3 regions of the Lysinibacillus sp. GJ-1 genome follow, and region 2 is predicted to be linked to each of the others. Evidence: riboswitches for the same ligand, from Rfam matches in the RefSeq annotation. Region 2 holds a riboswitch; each other region holds the start of a gene.

The links. A riboswitch is a leader RNA that binds a small molecule or an ion and turns the genes downstream of it on or off. The one in region 2 is predicted to bind lysine.
Region 1: linked by a shared signal. The riboswitch ahead of LO754_RS17095 (aspartate kinase) and the one ahead of LO754_RS11675 (transporter substrate-binding domain-containing protein) in region 2 are both predicted to bind lysine.
Region 3: linked by a shared signal. The riboswitch ahead of LO754_RS01110 (amino acid permease) and the one ahead of LO754_RS11675 (transporter substrate-binding domain-containing protein) in region 2 are both predicted to bind lysine.

What each region holds. Positions count from the first base shown of each region.
Region 1 is NZ_CP088912.1:3,446,860-3,453,504, reverse strand. Features, by position in the region: gene uvrC (excinuclease ABC subunit UvrC) at 24-1,814, shown strand; lysine riboswitch at 1,951-2,128, shown strand; gene LO754_RS17095 (aspartate kinase) at 2,232-3,461, shown strand; gene LO754_RS17090 (YslB family protein) at 3,559-3,993, opposite strand; gene LO754_RS17085 (succinate dehydrogenase cytochrome b558 subunit) at 4,266-4,874, shown strand; gene sdhA (succinate dehydrogenase flavoprotein subunit) at 4,942-6,645, shown strand, end outside.
Region 2 is NZ_CP088912.1:2,421,859-2,428,503, reverse strand. Features, by position in the region: gene LO754_RS11685 (2-oxoglutarate dehydrogenase E1 component) at 1-2,108, shown strand, start outside; gene odhB (2-oxoglutarate dehydrogenase complex dihydrolipoyllysine-residue succinyltransferase) at 2,200-3,435, shown strand; lysine riboswitch at 3,811-3,996, shown strand; gene LO754_RS11675 (transporter substrate-binding domain-containing protein) at 4,116-4,970, shown strand; gene LO754_RS11670 (amino acid ABC transporter permease) at 5,255-5,980, shown strand; gene LO754_RS11665 (amino acid ABC transporter ATP-binding protein) at 5,994-6,645, shown strand, end outside.
Region 3 is NZ_CP088912.1:227,943-234,587, forward strand. Features, by position in the region: tRNA gene LO754_RS01050 (tRNA-Gly) at 1-46, shown strand, start outside; tRNA gene LO754_RS01055 (tRNA-Leu) at 52-140, shown strand; tRNA gene LO754_RS01060 (tRNA-Arg) at 154-230, shown strand; tRNA gene LO754_RS01065 (tRNA-Pro) at 240-316, shown strand; tRNA gene LO754_RS01070 (tRNA-Ser) at 422-513, shown strand; tRNA gene LO754_RS01075 (tRNA-Phe) at 520-592, shown strand; tRNA gene LO754_RS01080 (tRNA-Gly) at 601-674, shown strand; tRNA gene LO754_RS01085 (tRNA-Ile) at 677-750, shown strand; tRNA gene LO754_RS01090 (tRNA-Asn) at 762-838, shown strand; tRNA gene LO754_RS01095 (tRNA-Glu) at 843-907, shown strand; gene LO754_RS01100 (nitric oxide synthase oxygenase) at 1,131-2,177, shown strand; gene LO754_RS01105 (CynX/NimT family MFS transporter) at 2,220-3,425, opposite strand; lysine riboswitch at 3,604-3,779, shown strand; gene LO754_RS01110 (amino acid permease) at 3,939-5,324, shown strand; partial or broken gene LO754_RS01115 (Nramp family divalent metal transporter) at 5,525-6,645, opposite strand, start outside.

The DNA.
Region 1 (6,645 bases), 1.0 Mb from region 2:
AAAAAAAGGGGGGCAGGTAGGCGATGAATGATTTAATTAAACGAAAGCTTGATATTTTACCAGATCAGCCTGGCTGCTATTTGATGAAAGATCGACAAGGGACAATTATTTATGTAGGTAAGGCAAAGGTGCTAAAAAATCGAGTGCGCTCCTATTTTACAGGAACACACGAAGGCAAAACACAACGCCTTGTTGGCGAAATTGAAGATTTTGAGTATATTGTGACTTCATCTAATTTGGAGGCACTTATTTTAGAGTTGAACCTTATAAAGCTACACGATCCTAAATACAATATCATGCTTACGGATGATAAAACATATCCGTATTTAAAAATTACGAACGAGAAACATCCACGACTTATTACAACACGTAAAGTAAAAAAAGATAAGGCAAAATATTTTGGTCCTTATCCAAATGCGTATGCAGCAAGTGAGACGAAAAAGCTACTGGATAGACTATATCCGCTGCGAAAATGTGTGCAATTACCAACCAAGGTTTGCTTGTACTATCATATGGGACAGTGCTTAGCTCCATGTGTAAAGGATATTGATGCTCACATCTATCACGATATGATTGAAGATATGACGAAGTTCTTAAATGGCGGCGTTGAGGCAGTAAAAAAAGAACTTGAGGACAAGATGCTAGTCGCGGCAGAGCAACTAGAATTCGAGCGAGCAAAGGAGTTCCGCGATCAAATTGCACATATTGAGACGGTTATGCAAAAACAAAAAATCGTGTCTAGTGATACGACCAACCGCGATGTCTTTGGTTATGCGGTTGAAAAAGGTTGGATGTGTGTGCAAGTGTTTTTCGTTCGTCAAGGCAAGTTAATTGAACGGGATGTCTCCATTTTCCCAATTTATCAGGACGTGGAGGAAGAATTTTTAACGTTTGTCGGACGCTTTTATGAAAAGCTAGAGCATATTAAACCGAAAGAAATTTTCATTCCACAGGCTATTGATGCGGCAATTTTAACCGAATTATTAGAGGTTAAAGTACTGACACCGAAGCGAGGGCAAAAGAAAGAGCTAGTTGATTTGGCTATGAAAAATGCGGAAATTGCTGTGGCTGCTAAATTCCAATTGATTGAGCGACAAGAAGAACGTACAATTGGCGCATGCGAGGCACTAGGCGAAGCAATGGGCATTTCAGCACCATTGCGCATTGAAGCATTCGATAATAGCCATATGCATGGTACGGATGCGGTATCAGCAATGGTTGTTTTTATTGATGGTAAACCGGCAAAGAAAGAATATCGTAAATACAAAACACGAACAGCCGCAAAACATGACGATTACGGGGCAATGCAGGAAGTGATACGCCGCCGTTACACGAGGGTATTAAAAGAAGGCTTGCCATTGCCCGATTTAGTGCTAATAGATGGCGGTAAAGGACAGATGGAAGTGGCACGAGAAGTGTTGGAAGATGAACTTGGTCTTGTTATTCCAATCGCTGGTTTAGCAAAAGATGATAAGCATAATACATCTCAGCTCTTGTTCGGTGATCCGCCTGATGTTATCGCATTAAAACGAACGAGTGATGGCTTTTATTTACTTCAACGTATTCAGGATGAAGTGCACCGTTTTGCTATTACATTCCTACGGCAACAACATGAAAAAAATGCGATTCAATCTGTACTCGATGGCATTGAAGGTGTTGGACCGAAACGAAAGCAACAGCTATTGAAGCATTTTGGCTCAGTTAAAAAGATTCGTGAGGCGAGTGAGCTTGCCCTTCAAGAAGCAGGAATGCCTGCAAACTTAGCGAACATTATTTACACTTATTTTCAGCAGCAGACGTTGTCAAAGGATTAGACATATGCTAATGTTGGAATAGAACATAGCAATGGTAATACCATTATGTTCTAACAATCCTTGTATGAACGATTGTGCAATAAAGCATAATAACGAAGTATTTTCATAAAAGGTAAAATTACATTTCACTATTTTAAGTGATGATAGAGGTGCAAGGTTCAATAGTAGTACATCGAAGGATGGACAAATCCAGTGATGATGTGTGAAAGGGGAGCTTGCCGAAGTGAAGTATCGTTGTTCCGATACTTTGCTGGTTTTGCATTTAACAGATGTAGGACTGTCGAATCTTGACGTTTCGGAGAGCTATCACACATGCGCAAGCTATTTTATTGTACATGTTGCAGGCAGCTTTCACGTTATGTGATGGCTGCCTTTTTGCTGTTCTAGAAACGAATCTAAAAAAGGAGAATGATGAAAATGGCAAGTATTGTATTGAAATTTGGTGGACCTGCAATCGCCTCAACAGAGCGGATTCAGGAGGTCGCTAAAATTGCAATGGCAAAAAAAGAGCGTGGCTATGATGTAGTAGTAGTGACAGCAGCGATGGGCCGTACAGCTAAAGACTTAACGAAAATGGTACGTGCATTATCAGATGATGCCTCTAAGCGTGAGATGGATGTACTGTTATCGACGAGCTCGCAACTATCAAGTGCACTATTTGCGATTGCTTTGCAAGAGGCCTGTTATGATGCAGTGTCATTAACTGGCTGGCAAGCTGGTGTGCAGACAGATGCAAAACATTTTAATGCACGTATTGATCAAATCGATGTTCGTCGCATGCAAGAGCATATGACACAAGGACAAATTGTTGTTATTGCTGGGGAACAAGGGATGAATACTGCCAACAATATTACAACACTTGGAAAGGGTGGAGCAGAAACGACAGCAGTAGCCATTGCAGCAGCATTAGATGCAGAGCGTGTTGAGATTTATACAAATGTCGATGGTGTCTATACAGCTGATCCAAGTCATATTGAAAAAGCGAGAAAGTTACAGGCGATTTCCTATGATGAAATGTTGGAACTTTCGCATTTAGGATCACATATTCTACATCCACGTGCAGTGGAGTTAGCAAAAAAATTTCAAATCCCGGTGATTATTCGTTCAAGTGTAGTGGATACAGTAGGTACTTTATTAAAGGAGGAAGTTGAAATGGAGAAAAATTTAATTGTACGTGGTGTTGCTTTCGAAGCAGATATTATTCGTTTAACAATTGGCTATGATACATATTCAACTGCATCGTTAGCAGATATGTTTGCGATACTGGCAGAAAACCGCATTAATGTTGATATTATTGTTCAAGCTATTATTGAAGGTGTGAAACCATCTGTATCCTTTACCATTTTAAAAGAGGAATTTGCTGAAGCTTTACGAGTGTTAGAAAATAGTAAATTGTCACTTGGTTTTAGCTTTGCCGATTTTGAAATCGGCTTAGCGAAAGTGTCGATTATTGGATCTGGAATGGCATCGAATCCTGGAGTAGCTGCCAGAATGTTTGATCGCTTACGTCGAGAGGATATTCCAGTAAAAATGGTGAGTACGTCGGAAATTAAAGTCTCTGTTGTTGTGCCGCAAGACGAAATGATTCGAGCTGCTAATGCATTACATGAGGAGTTTAATTTAGAAGAAGAAATTCACAAACAGTAACTACTATATAAAATGATAAAAGGCATCAAGAGTAACATCTTGTTGCCTTTTGTCCCCACGTATAAGGTTTGTTCTAACAAAAGAATCCTTTAAACGTTTATTCATTTGTTATTGTATTCATAATACGTTCTTTAACATCCCATTTGACTGTAAACGTGACAAGCTGTTGTTTTTCACGCTTCTCATCATAACATTCAGTCAAGTAACCTTTTACTTGCTGAATTTGTTCAGCAATAAAGCCTGCTTCAAGTCTAAAGCTACGATTTTGAATTTGTAAAAGGGTTGGTTCATTCATTAAATGGAAAATGCGCCCATCTTTAGACTCCTTTGTCAATACTAGAGTACCCCAGCACGCATCTGCGAAAAATGCGATAAGTTCATCTTGACTTTTACAAGGAAACTTCCGCGCAAGCTCCTTGCCAGCCCAATATAGTACGTCATCCTCATGTTTACCAAGTATTGAAGATAGGACATGATCACGAATTAACTCATATCCAAATGATGAGATAGTATTAGATGGATTATTTAACATAGAAATCCTTCTTTCTTAGAATTTTCTTATAATTTAGCACCAATAAAGTAATGATAGATTTTTCGAGAAGAAACGACACGTTATGTACTAGATTACTTCTTTAATAAGGTCTAGCAAAAACTCTATGTTACCTTGACGCTCGTAGCTCTTGAGAGTACAATAAACATGTCATAATATTGTACCATGATGAAATACACAGTCAATGGAGTATCATTTACAAAATGATGACTTCTTTTGTTGTGCTATTTTAAGTACTAAGGGGGGTAACAGTCTTGTCGAAAGATCGAGAGTTTTTATGGCGTCGCTTACATTCTCTACTTGGGATCATTCCAGTAGGTCTGTTTTTAACGATGCACCTATTCATTAACTTTACAGCAACAGGCGGAGCAGAAAGTTACAATGATGCTACCGCAGTAATGGAAAAAATTCCATTTCTTATCCTAGTTGAGTGGATTGTCATCTACATTCCATTAATGTTCCACGCATTTTATGGTGTGTTCATTGCATTCACAGCTACACCAAATACAGGGCGTTTCAGCACATACCGTAACTGGATGTTCTCATTACAACGCTTCACAGGTGTATTTTTAGTAATTTTCATTGCATGGCATATTTTCCAAACTCGTATTCAAAAAGCGCTTGGTACACACGTTGATTACGACATGATGGCAAATATCGTTGCAAATCCATTTATGCTTGGATTCTACATTGTTGGTATTTTATCAGCAACTTTCCACTTAACAAATGGTTTGTGGTCATTCTTAGTAAGCTGGGGTATTACACAATCACCACAGTCTCAAAAGATTGCTACTTATGTAACAAACGTTCTTTTCGTAATTCTAAGTGTAGTTGGTGTGGCTGCTATTTTAGCTTTCGTATAATTCAATAGAAGCTACTATAAGAGTACATGCAATCATTGCAATTTTTTAAGAGGAGTGAGAAATAATCATGGCGAAAAGCAAAATAATTGTTGTCGGCGGCGGTTTAGCTGGTCTGATGGCAACGATTAAAGCAGCTGAAGTTGGTACTGAAGTTGATTTATTCTCATTAGTTCCTGTAAAACGCTCACACTCTGTATGTGCGCAAGGCGGAATTAATGGTGCCGTAAATACAAAAGGTGAAGGGGATTCTCCTTGGATTCACTTTGATGATACAGTATATGGTGGGGATTTCTTAGCGAACCAACCACCAGTTAAAGGTATGTGTGATGCTGCCCCTGGTATTATTCACTTAATGGACCGTATGGGTGTAATGTTCAACCGTACACCAGAAGGTTTACTTGATTTCCGCCGTTTCGGTGGTACGTTAATGCACCGTACAGCATTCTCAGGTGCTACAACTGGTCAGCAATTACTATACGCGTTGGACGAGCAAGTTCGTTCTCACGAAGTAGCTGGTTTAGTTAACAAATATGAACACTGGGAATTCCTTGGTGTTGTTATCGATGATGACGGCGTTTGCCGCGGTATCGTCGCACAAAATATGCGTACAGAAGAAATTCAATCATTCCGTGCAGACGCTGTTATTATGGCGACTGGTGGCCCTGGTATTATCTTCGGTAAAACAACAAACTCTGTTATTAACACAGGTTCTGCTGCTTCTATCGTATACCAACAAGGTGCTTCATACGCGAATGGTGAGTTCATTCAAATTCACCCAACAGCGATTCCTGGGGACGACAAAAACCGTCTAATGTCAGAATCTGCTCGTGGTGAAGGTGGCCGTATTTGGACATATAAAGACGGTAAACCTTGGTACTTCTTAGAAGAAAAATACCCTGCATATGGTAACTTAGTACCACGTGATATCGCAACACGTGAAATTTTCGACGTTTGTGTAAACCAAAAACTTGGTATCAACGGCGAAAACATGGTGTACCTAGATCTTTCTCATAAAGATCCACATGAATTAGATGTAAAACTTGGTGGTATCATTGAAATCTACGAAAAATTCGTAGGTGATGACCCACGTAAATTACCAATGAAAATTTTCCCTGCAGTTCACTACTCAATGGGTGGATTATGGGTTGACTACAACCAAATGACTGAAATTCCTGGTCTATTCGCAGCGGGTGAATGTGATTACTCTCAACATGGTGCAAACCGTCTTGGTGCTAACTCATTATTATCTGCAATTTATGGCGGTATGGTTGCTGGTCCAAATGCAGTAGATTACGTTAAACATCTTAAAAAGCATGCTGAAGATTTATCGCAAGATATTTATGATGCACGTGTTAAAGAAGAGCAAGCGAAATGGGATGCTATCATGAAAATGGACGGCACAGAAAACGCTTACCTTCTTCATAAAGAGCTTGGTGAGTTAATGACTGCTACAATGACAGTTGTACGCTATAACGACCAACTTGAAGAAACATATAAAAAACTTGGTGAATTCCAAAAACGTTGGGAAAACATTAACATCAACGATACACAAAAATGGAGTAACCAAGGTGCTCACTTTACACGTCAGTTGAAAAACATGCTTTACCTAGCGAAAGTAATGACAAAAGGTGCTTTACTTCGTAATGAATCTCGTGGTGCGCACTATAAACCAGACTTCCCGCAACGTGATGATGAAAACTTCTTAAAAACAACAATGGCGAAATTCGACCCTGCTACAGGCGAGCCAGTGATCACATATCAAGAAGTAGAC
Region 2 (6,645 bases):
AAAATGTTCGTATTGGTATGGCACACCGTGGTCGTCTAAATGTGCTAACACATATTTTAAATAAGCCATATGACATGATGTTCTCTGACTTTGCACATGTTTCAAACGATTTATTTATGCCAGAGCACGGTCGACTTGAAATTACAAAAGGTTGGACTGGTGATGTGAAATACCACATGGGTGCTTCTTATACACGTGAATCAGGTATGAATGTCAAACTAGCGTATAACCCTTCACACTTAGAAGTTGGAAATCCGGTAGTATTAGGTTCTACTCGTGCAACACAAGATGAGACATCTAAGCCAGGGCAAGCTGTGCATAACCCAGCAAAAGGACTAGGTATTCTTGTGCATGGTGACGCTGCATTCCCAGGTCAAGGTATTGTAACAGAAGTGTTAAACTATTCTAAAACTGAAGGTTTCTCAACTGGTGGTACAATTCATATCATTGCGAACAATATGATTGGTTTCACTACGGAACTACAAGACTCACGTTCATCTGTTTATTCTTCTGACCCAGCAAAAGGTTACGAAGTACCAGTTGTACATGTTAATGCAGATAGCCCAGAAGCTGTAGCACAAGTAGGTCGTTTTGCTGCTAACTATCGCCAAAAATTCGGTAAAGATATTATTGTTGACTTAATTGGTTACCGTCGACATGGTCACAATGAAACAGATGACCCAACTGTAACAAATCCAGAAACATATAAACTTGTTGCAAAACATGATACAATTCGTACATTGTATGGTGCGCAATTAGTGTCTGAAGGCCTAGTTACTGCTGATGAAGTAGCAGCACTTGATGCAGCAATCTATGCTGAAATGCAAGTGGCTTACGATCATGTAAAAGAAATGGCAGCTAAAGATGAACATAAACAGATAGAGATGCCAGAAGAATTAAAAATTGAATTCCCACAAATTGATACAGCAGTAGGTGCTGAACGTTTACAAACAATAAACGAAGAACTTTTAGTGTTTGAACAAAACTTCGAGCCACAAAAGAAATTAGGTAAAATTTTAGAAAAACGTCGCGATGCATTTACTTCTGCTAAAATTGACTGGGGTCATGCTGAAACATTAGCATATGCAACAATTATTCAAGATGGCACACCTGTTCGTTTTACTGGTCAAGATGCGCAACGTGGTACATTCTCACAACGTCATTTAGTATTACATGACAAAAATAACGGCAATGTATTTACACCACTTCACCATATCTCAGGTGCAAATGCTTCATTTACAGTTCACAACTCTCCATTAACTGAAGCTGGAGTTGTAGGCTTTGAATACGGTTACAATCTAGAAAAAGGCAATGTTTTATCTGTTTGGGAAGCACAATTTGGTGACTTTGCAAACATGGCACAGGTGATGTTTGATAACTTCATTTCAGGTGCACGTTCTAAATGGGGTCAAAAATCAGGCTTTGTCATCCTTTTACCACATGGTTATGAAGGTCAAGGTCCTGAACACTCTTCAAGTCGTATGGAACGTTATTTACAAATGTCAGCAGAAAATAACTGGTTTGTTGCGAACTGCTCGAATGCAGGTAACTACTACCACTTATTACGCCGTCAAGCAGCAATGTTAGAAACAGAGGGTGTACGCCCATTAGTTGTTGTATCACCAAAATCTTTACTTCGTCATCCATTGGCAGCAGCAAGTGCTGAGCAATTAGCAGATGGTTCATTCCAAGAAGTAATTGAGCAACCAGGATTAGGTACAAAAACGGAATCTGTTGAGCGTATTGTATTAGGTACTGGTAAAGTAATGATCGATTTAGCAGACCGCGTAAAAGATGGAGAAGGCTTCGATCACTTACACATTGTGCGTGTAGAACAACTTTACCCATTCCCAACAGCGCAAGTAGCTGATATTATTGCTAAGTATCCAAATGTAAAAGAAATTGCATGGGTGCAAGAAGAACCTAAAAACCAAGGTGCTTGGAATTACGCATTAGAAACATTATATGAGCTATCTGAAGGTAAAAAGCTTCGTTATGTAGGTCGTCCTGCAATGAGCTCAACTTCAGAAGGCGATGCAGATTCTCATAAAGCAGCTCAGTCTGCTGTCATTGAAGAAGCAGTGGCTGAAACGGTTAAAGTTAAATAAACATATCAACATTACTGGAAGCTGGGCTACTTGCCTAAGGCGGTAGCCCTTTTATGTGCATTATGCACGTTAATCAAAGGAGGAAATGAAAGTGGCTGAAATTAAAGTCCCTGAATTAGCAGAATCGATTACAGAAGGTAGTATTGCACAGTGGGTTAAAAAAGTGGGCGACCGCGTGGAAAAAGGTGAATTTATCGTTGAACTTGAAACAGATAAAGTAAACGCTGAAATCATCTCTGAAGAAGCTGGCGTACTAACACAAATTTTAGCTGAAGAAGGCGATACTGTTCTTGTAGGTCAAGTAATCGCAGTTGTAGAAGCTGGCGAAGGTGCAGCACCAGCACCAGTTGCAGCAGCACCAGTTGCAGCAGCTCCAACACCAGCAGCGCCACAAGCAGCAGCTCCAACACCAGCACCAGTTGTAGAAGAAACTTCAGGTGAGCGTGTCATTGCGTCTCCTGCAGCACGTAAACTTGCTCGTGAAAAAGGTATTGACCTTGCAGCTGTATCTCCAGTAGATCCACAAGGCCGTGTACGTGTTCAAGACGTTGCAGCTCATGGTACAGCACCAGTAGTAGCGCCACAAGCAGCGCCAGCAGCACCAAAAGCAGTAGTAGCTGTTGACGAATCTCGTGTTACAATTGAAAAAATGAGCCGTCGTCGTCAAACAATTGCTAAACGTCTATTAGAAGTGAAGCAATCAACTGCTATGCTTACAACATTCAATGAAGTAGATATGACAAACGTAATGGCATTACGTTCACGTAAAAAAGAACAATTCTTTGAGTCAACTGGCTCTAAGCTTGGTTTCATGTCATTCTTCACAAAAGCAGTAGTAGCTGCACTTAAAAAATACCCATATGTGAATGCTCAAATCGTTGGCGATGAAATTCACTTAAATAACTTCTTTGATATTGGTGTAGCTGTATCAACTGAAGAAGGTTTAGTAGTACCAGTTGTTCGCGATGCTGACCGTAAAAACTTTGCTGAAATTGAAGATTCAATTGCAGATTTAGCTAAAAAAGCTCGCGATAAAAAATTAGGTATCGCTGATCTTCAAGGCGGTTCATTCACGATTACAAATGGTGGTGTATTCGGTTCATTAATGTCAACACCTATTATGAACGGTACTCAAGCTGCTATTTTAGGTATGCACTCAATTAAAAAACGTCCAGTAGAAGTGAACGGTGAAGTAGAAATTCGTCCTATGATGTACTTAGCACTATCTTATGACCACCGCATTATCGATGGTAAAGATTCTGTAGGCTTCCTTAAAACAGTTAAAGAATTACTTGAAAATCCAGAAGATTTATTATTAAATTCTTAATACAGAAAAATATGTGTTCAAGCCCTGCAAATTTAACGGTTTGCAGGGCTTTTTGTTGTCCCTGTATAGGGAAGCTTCGGTTCTCAAGGAATAGACGAAATTTCGCCTTATACAATTGGTCTAAAGGCTTTTAAATGTAGAGAAATACTGAATCTTTTGTATTGTCGGTAGTATTGAACATGATAATATTTTATGGAAAAATATTAAATAATAATTACAACACTTCTACTTTCTTAGATGTAATTTATGGATTTAAGAAGGATAATAACCTAATTTTGTAATTAGTCAGAAAAATGATAAAACTATCTTGACGAATAGACTAGCTTTATAGTAATATCTAAATATCAATTAAATAAACAAACCTCACTGTTATCTATGTGAGGTAGAGGCGCGGTATTTATTAGTCCATTGCTGAGTTAAAGCAAGCGAAGACGTAATGGAGAAGGAAATATCGCCGAAGTATAAAAGGAGCTCGTACTTTTATGCTGGGTCTGCAGTGAATAAGTGCAGGACTGTCCTAGTAAATCTAATTCCAGTTTACTAGGTTGTGCTATCTCAGAATGATGGAAATTATAGTGAGGATTTGGGCAACTGTCAATAAAAGGTAAGACCTAAGTTCAAAACTTAGGTCTTTTTTTGTACAGTTGCTTTATTTTTTTTACAGAAAAGGGGAGTTTTAGATGAAAAGAAAATGGTTGCTATTTATGTTAACGGCAATGACAGCGATTTTGTTAGCAGCTTGTGGTGCTGGAGACAAATCGGAAGACAAAGCATCAGGTGATGCGGCGAAAGAAGAAACAGGTGGAGAATTCCGCATAGGTATGGAAGCAGGTTATCCTCCATTTAACTGGACACAGCAAGATGATTCAAATGGTGCAGTAAAAATTGCTGATAATGCAGAATATGCAGGCGGCTATGATGTACAAATGGCGAAAAAGATTGCTGAAGGTTTAGGAAAAGAATTAGTTATTGTCAAAATGGAATGGGATGGTTTAGTTCCAGCACTACAATCCAAAAAAATTGATGCGATTGTAGCGGGGATGTCTCCAACTAAAGAACGTAAACAAACAATTGATTTTACAGAAAACTACTATACTTCTGATTTCGTCATGGTAATTAAAAAAGGTAGTAAATACGAAGATGCAAAATCTATTCAAGATTTCTCAGGTGCAAAAGTTACTTCACAGTTAAATACGTCTAACTACAATGTAATTGATCAAATTAAAGGCGTAGAAAAACAAACAGCAATGGAGAATTTCTCTGCAATGCGTGTCGCTTTAGAAGCAGGCAAAATTGATGGTTATGTAGCAGAGCGTCCAGAAGGTATTTCTGCTGCAGCAGCGAATGACAAATTTACATTTGTATCATTCGAAGAAGGCTTTGATACAGATATTTCAAATACTTCAATTGCAGTTGGTTTACGTAAAGGTGATGCAAGTCTAGATAAAATCAATGAAATCCTAAAAGGTATTTCAGAAGATGATCGCCAAAAAATTATGGAAGAAGCAATTCTTCAACAACCTGCAGCACAGTAATTTCGTTGAGGTTGCGCCAAAATGGAAAATAGTATACTGGAAGTATTTCTAGTATGCTATTTTTTGATATAAAAGTATGAATCCTTGGAAATAAAAAGGATTTTTATTAAGCGGTGCAGCCTCAATCATTTTCGTTTATATAGAAGGGTAGCACCTTCTGATAAATGCTCATGTCTATGGTGTGTATCACATAATTTGAATAAAGCAACATCATTCAAATGAAGAGATGATTTCGCTAAGGCATATTTGATATCAAGCAACAACGCGTTGTTAGGAGGAACATCATGAGTTTAGATTGGATCATTTCTATAATAGAAAACAACTGGCAAATGTTTTTACGAGGTGCGTATTATACATTACTTATTTCAATTATCAGTACAGTCATTGGTGCATTTATCGGATTTTTTATTGGGATTATGCATACCATTCCAGTACGTAAAAAGGGTATAAAATATTATGTATTAAAATGTGTTAATTTTATACTGACATGCTATGTAGAATTTTTCCGTGGTACACCAATGATTGTACAAGCAATGGTAGTATTTTACGGACTAGATATTGCTTTTGGGATTGATATGCACTTTATTACGGCAGGTATTTTAGTCGTTTCGCTTAATACAGGTGCTTATATGGCAGAAATTGTTCGTGGAGGGATTGTTTCCATTGATAAAGGACAGTACGAAGCTGCTTCTGCTATTGGGATGGGACATGTACAAATAATGATGTATGTCGTATTACCACAAGTTGCGCGTAATATTTTACCGGCGACAGGCAACCAATTAATTATGAATATTAAAGATACGGCTGTTTTAAGTGTGATTGGCGTAACGGAACTATTTTTCCAAACGAAATCAATATCAGGTAATAACTTCCGCTATTTCGAATCATTCTTTGTTGCATGTGTGCTGTACTTTATCATGACATTTACGGCATCAAGAATATTATTATACGTTGAAAAACGCCTTGATGGACCGGATGCTTATCAAAAAGAATTAAAGGAAATTGACTAAGGGGGACGAACAAATGGCAATCATTCAAATAGAGCATTTAAGTAAATCATTTGGACGTAACCAAGTGTTGAAAGATGTGAATTTTAAAGTAGAAAAAGGAGAGGTTGTATGCTTAATCGGTTCATCAGGTTCCGGTAAATCAACACTCTTACGTTGCATTAATTTACTTGAAACGCCAAATGGTGGCGAAATTATTTATAAAGGGGAAAATATTTTAAACGAAAAGCATAATATTAAAGCTTATCGTACCCATTTAGGAATGGTTTTCCAACAGTTTAATTTATTTAACAATCATAATGTGTTAAAAAATTGTACAGTAGGGCAAGTAAAGGTGCTCAAACGTTCAAAAGATGAAGCAGAGAAAACAGCCTTGAAATATCTGAAAATCGTCGGTATGGATCAATACGTCAATGCTAAGCCACGTCAACTTTCTGGTGGTCAAAAGCAACGTGTAGCGATTGCGCGGGCATTATCGATGAATCCAGATGTAATGCTATTTGATGAACCAACATCTGCGCTAGACCCAGAAATGGTCGGGGAAGTCTTAAAAGTTATGCGAGAGTTGGCGGATTCAGGAAATACGATGTTAATCGTAACACATGAAATGGAGTTTGCGAAGGAAGTTGCAGATCGTGTTGTATTTATGGATAAAGGGGTAATTGTGG
Region 3 (6,645 bases), 2.2 Mb from region 2:
CTTGCCAAGGTGGGGGTCGCGAGTTCGAACCTCGTCTTCCGCTCCAAATGTGCCGGGGTGGCGGAACTGGCAGACGCACAGGACTTAAAATCCTGCGGTAGGTGACTACCGTGCCGGTTCGATTCCGGCCCTCGGCACCATTTTTAATATTTAGCGCCCGTAGCTCAATTGGATAGAGCGTCTGACTACGGATCAGAAGGTTGTGGGTTCGACTCCTGCCGGGCGCGCCAATAAATGAACGGAATGTAGCTCAGCTTGGTAGAGCACTTGGTTTGGGACCAAGGGGTCGTAGGTTCGAATCCTGTCATTCCGACCATCTTTTTAACAAATAGGGCCTTAGCTCAGCTGGGAGAGCGCCTGCCTTGCACGCAGGAGGTCAGCGGTTCGATCCCGCTAGGCTCCACCATAATTGTTTTATTCCGGAGGTATACCCAAGTCTGGCTGAAGGGATCGGTCTTGAAAACCGACAGGCGGGTAACACCGCGCGGGGTTCGAATCCCTCTACCTCCTCCATTTTCCGGGTCAGTAGCTCAGTTGGTAGAGCATTAGATTGAAGCTCTAAGTGTCGGCGGTTCGATTCCGTCCTGACCCATCATTTTTGCGGGTGTAGTTTAATGGTAAAACCTCAGCCTTCCAAGCTGATGTCGTGAGTTCGATTCTCATCACCCGCTCCAAGAGGTCTATAGCTCAGCTGGTTAGAGCGCACGCCTGATAAGCGTGAGGTCGATGGTTCGAGTCCATTTATACCATTTTAAAATTATTCCGAAGTAGCTCAGTTGGTAGTAGCACCTGACTGTTAATCAGGTTGTCGCAGGTTCGAGTCCTGCCTTCGGAGCCACTACCTTGGTCAAGCGGTTAAGACACCGCCCTTTCACGGCGGTAACACGGGTTCGAATCCCGTAGGTCATCAAGCATGTAGCAAATTTTGCTACATGCTTTTTTTTGTTTTTTAAGCATTTAATTATTGTCATTAAGGCATTAAGTATTGTGTAAATCATCTAACTTTTAATTTGCCGTTTTAAATTTGAACAAAGTATTTCATATATAAAAGATGTATGTTTTCTTACGGATTTTTTCGTGGTGAATTGTATGCTGTTCATCTAATATGGGGATAGATGGAGGAAAACGATATGAATTTACAAGAGGTACAACGTTTTTTAGCACTTTATCAATTGGAACAAAATGAGTCAGAACAATGGCTTACAAATAGATTACAGCAAGTTGTCACAGAGGGAGCATATATTCCTACAACGGAAGAGCTTACTTTTGGCGCAAGAGTAGCATGGCGTAATAGTAATAAATGTATTGGGAGATTATTTTGGCAATCACTTCATGTTGAGGATGCTCGTGAGGTTTTAGATGAGCATGCTATTTTTGAGAAATTACTTCACCATATTCGATATGCAACAAATGGCGGTAAGATTCGTCCGACTATAACGGTATTTGCCTCTGATAGAGTAAAAATATGGAATCACCAGCTTATACGTTATGCAGGTTATGAAACAGAAGCAGGGATTATTGGTGATTCCCATTCGGTGCCATTTACAAAAGTGTGCGAGTCACTTGGCTGGCAGGGAGCAAGAACAGCATTTGATGTGCTACCACTCGTGATTCAAGTAGATAGCCGAAAACCGCAATGGTTTCCAATCCCAAGTGGTGATGTATTAGAGGTTGTGATTCGTCACCCTGAACATCCTAAGGTAGAAGAACTAGGAATGAAGTGGTATGCGGTGCCAATTATATCGAGCATGCGCTTTCAAATGGCGGGTATTGACTTTCAGGCAGCCCCCTTTAATGGCTGGTATATGGGGACAGAAATTGGAGCACGGAATTTAGCTGATCATGATCGTTATGATATGTTACCGAAGATAGCAGAAATTTTTAATCTTGATACAACAAAGCAAGCATCTCTTTGGCGTGATCGTGCGCTAGTAGAATTAAATATTGCTGTTCTTCATTCCTTTAAAGAAGATGGCGTAAGTATTGTTGATCATCATACCGCAGCACAGCAATTTAAGCTATTTGAAGAAGCAGAGCACAAGGCAGGGCGCGATTTAACAGGCAACTGGACTTGGTTGATTCCACCATTGTCGCCTGCAACGACACATATTTTCCATAAGCCGTATGTAAATGTCTATCATACACCTAATTATTTTTACCAAAAACCCCCATACTAATGATGAAGAGGCAGCTCATTGTAGAAAATGAACTGCCTCGTATTAATTGATATATTCATTTTTAGAAGCTCTAAATGAACAGAAGAAGAGTAGAGCTGTAACGGCAACAAATAGCCACCCAGCGATATCCCAGCCGCCAAATAAATCATGTAAATAGCCAAATAAAATTGGACCAACTGCGGCTAATAAATAACCTAATGATTGTGCAAAGCCAGATAAATCTGCCGCCTCAAAAGCTGTACGTGTACGTAATGTAAAGAACATCATGGCAAGTGCAAATGAAGCCCCACCTGCTAAACCAAGCAATATCATCCATAACACAGCAAGACTAGTCCATTCCATCACAACGCCTGTAAAACCGATGACATAAAATGCTGTAAACATTAAAACGAGTGGTCGCTGAGATGTCATTTTGCTAGCAATGATAGGCACAACTAATGCCATAGGCACTTGTGAAATTTGCATGATGGAAAACATCCAACCCGCACGATCAGCGGCTACGCCTTGTGCAATATAAATTTCAGGAATCCAAGCTGCGGTAGTATAAAATAATAACGATTGTAGCCCCATTGCCCCAGTAACTGCCCAAGTAACTGGTGATTTCCACAATGGTATACGCGCTTTTGTAGAGACTACAGTTGGCTCAGGTTTATTAAACTTTAATTGGGGTAACCAAATCACAATTGTTAATATGACTAGCGCTAGGGCAATAGCAAGTGCACCTTGCCAGCCCAGTACTGCATTCGCTATAGGATAGCTAATACCAGCACCGATTCCCGCCGTTAAATTCATAGACATTGTATAAAACGCCATTAGTAAACCAACATGATATGGAAATTTTAATTTTAGTAGACCTGGAATAAGGACGTTACCGAATGAAATGGCGACACCAATAATCATTGTACCAAATACGAGTAATCCCGTTGTCCCAAGTGAACGCAGGACAATTCCTACTGCTAATAAAATTGTTGATAAAAATAGTGTTAATTCAAGTCCGAGTTTTCTTGCAACTACTGGTGCAAAAGGGGATACTATTGCGAATGCAAGTAATGGTATCGTTGTAAGGAAGCCTGCAAGTACATTGGATATACCGAGATCTTCACGTATAAAGGATATAATTGGACCTACAACTGTTAAGGGCATACGTAATGTAGATGCTAGAAAAATTACACCGATGACCAACAGTAGGGTTGTTCCCTTCCAGTTAATCTTTTTGCTAGGATAAGTAGATTGTTCGTTCGTTGTCAAAACTTGTACCTCCCTGATAGAACAATTATAATTCGAACCACTATAACACTTTATCACACTATTAAAAATAGTAGAAAATTCATAAAATACGGAACATTAATGGTTTTATTGAAATGTCTAAGGTCGTATGTTAAACTAAGAGACATCATAAATTTAATAATTATATGCCTCATGTTTGTATTGAGGTAGAGGTCGCGGTATTTATGAGTACGCTAATGGAAATGACAAGCATTAAAGATGTTAGCTGAAAGGAAATATCGCCGAAGTGTGAGGGGACTTGAAAACCTCATGCTGGGGCTGTCTCCGAAAGGAACAGAACTGTCACGTTGGACAACGTGTTGCGCTATCATTTTGAAGAAACAGAGGATTTACTTAGCCATCACAACGTTCATGTGATGGCATTTTTTTGCCTCTTATAAAAGGAAGGAAGCTTTAACGTGAGTGAGATAAAAGTTAATCAGCTTACCATAAAGCACCGAAGCTGAAAAAGAATTAAAAAGCCGTCATATTACGATGATTTCATTAGGCGGTACAATTGGGACTGGGCTATTTTTAGCAAGCGGTGGCGCTATTGCACAGGCTGGACCAGGTGGTGCACTACTTGCTTACGCATTAATCGGTATAATGGTGTACTTTTTAATGACTAGCCTGGGCGAAATGGCAGCCTATATGCCGTCATCGGGTTCATTTAGTACGTATGCAACAAAATTCGTAGATCCTGCACTTGGCTTTGCCCTTGGTTGGAACTACTGGTATAACTGGGCGATCACAATTGCAGCAGAAATTGCAGCTGTTTCGCTTATTATGAAGTATTGGTTTCCTGACAGTTCCTCTGCACTATGGACAGTAGTATTTATTGTGATTGTACTAACATTCAATTTACTATCTGTTAGAAGCTATGGTGAAAGTGAATATTGGTTTGCCATGATAAAAGTGGCGACTGTTGTTGTTTTTATTATCGTCAGCCTATTGATGATTTTTGGTATTTTAGGAGGGCAAGCACCGGTTGGTTTCACGAATTTCTTTATAAGTGATGGTCCATTCCATGGTGGCTTCCTTGCAACATTCGGTATATTTTTAGCAGCTGGTTTCTCGTTCCAAGGAACAGAATTATTAGGTATCACTGCTGGAGAAACGGATGACCCTGGAAAGAATATTCCAAAGGCTGTAAAATCTGTCTTCTGGCGTATTATTTTATTTTATATTTTAGCTATTGCGGCGATTGGGATGTTGATTCCATTTACGGATTCGCGTTTATTATCTGAAGATATTGCGGTATCTCCATTTACATTAGTATTCGATCGCTTAGGCATTGCTTTTGCTGCCTCATTAATGAATGCAATTATTTTAACTGCAATGTTGTCTGCAGGTAACTCTGGTTTATATGCATCATCCCGCATGTTATGGCAATTAGCGGTAGATGGACATGCACCTAAAATTTTCACAAAATTAAGCCGTCGTGGCATTCCAATTTATGCATTACTGCTTACATTGGCAGTAGGCTGTCTAGCATTTTTAGCATCATTTTTTGGTGATGGCGTTGTCTATATGTGGCTTCTAAACGCTTCTGGGATGTCAGGCTTCATTGCATGGCTTGGTATTGCCTTTAGCCATTATCGCTTCCGTCGAGCGTTTGAAGCACAAGGGCTGGATCCGAAATTACTACCATACAAGGCAAAGCTATATCCATTTGGTCCGCTCTTTGCTTTCACCGTATGTATGATTGTTGTCATTGGCCAAAACTATACAGCATTCACGGGTGATTCAATTGACTGGTATGGCGTGCTTGTTTCATATATTGGTATCCCACTCTTTGTTATACTGTGGCTAGGCTATAAAATAAAACATAAAACAAAAATGATTCCACTACAAAAATGCGATTTAAAAGTGGAAAAATAATAATGAGAACTGTCCTAAATGTTAGGGCAGTTTTTATTTTTGTTGTACACATCTATTTGACAATGAACCTCGCAGTAACAGCTAATTGTCATAGCAAAAAGTGTTAAAGTGACGCAGTCACTTTAACACTTTTTCTATTATTTCATCTTTATTATATTAAGCAAATAGCGTTTCCCATAATAGGTAGATATTTAACGCTACGACGATGACAACGACACACCAGCCAAGAGTTGTTGTGATACGGTGATTGACGAGGCTACCCATAATGTCCTTTTTACTTGTGAACATCACAAGCGGGATAAGCGCAAAGGCAATACCGAATGACAGGATTACTTGGCTTAATACAAGCGCATAGGTTGCATTGACGCCAGATGCAATAATGACCAATGGTGGAATCATTGTAATGGCTCTGCGCAAATAGAGAGGAATTCTACGTTGGATAAAGCCTTGCATGACAACATCTCCTGCTAGTGTACCAACAGAAGAACTTGCAAGCCCTGCAATAAGAAGACCAACGAAAGAAACGGCTGCCATAGGTAAAGTGCATCTCGTAATCCATTATAGGCAATGTCTAAATCCTCAACTACTAATCCTTGCGTATGAAACACCGCTGCTGCAATAATCAGCATGCTCATATTAATCGCCCCAGCAATAATCATTGCAATTACAATATCAATAAACTCGAAACGGAAAATACGTCGTTTTTCATTGTCATTACGACCAATAACGCGATTTTGTGTTAAGGAAGAATGTAAATAGATTGCATGCGGCATAACAGTAGCTCCTAAAATACCTGTTGCAAGTAATAGGGAATCGACTCCATCGAAATGTGGTGTCAGCATTCCGAGTGTCACTTCACCCCAATTTGGTTGGGCTAAAAATGTCTGGAACGCAAATGCGAGCACTACAATTAGCACCATACCAGAAATACCAGCTTCGAAAGCTCTAAAACCTCTGCGTTGTAGCTCTAAAATGGCGAATGAGCCGACTGCCGTAATTAGTGCCGCTGGTAGCATTGGGATGTTAAATAATAAATATAGACCGAGGGCAGCACCGATAAACTCTGCAAGATCAGTTGCGATAATTACAAGTTCAGCCTGTATCCATAAAAATATTGAAGTTTTTTTAGAAAAGTTCTCTCTTGCTATTTCCGGCAAATTTTTTCCTGTTGCAATGCCAAGTTTTGCTGATAAAGATTGAATTAGTACAGCCATTAAGTTGGAAAAGGCAATAACCCAAAGAAGTAAATAACCGTACTGTGAGCCAGCCGTAATATTTGTGGCAAAGTTGCCGGGATCTATATAGGCAACCGCTGCAATAA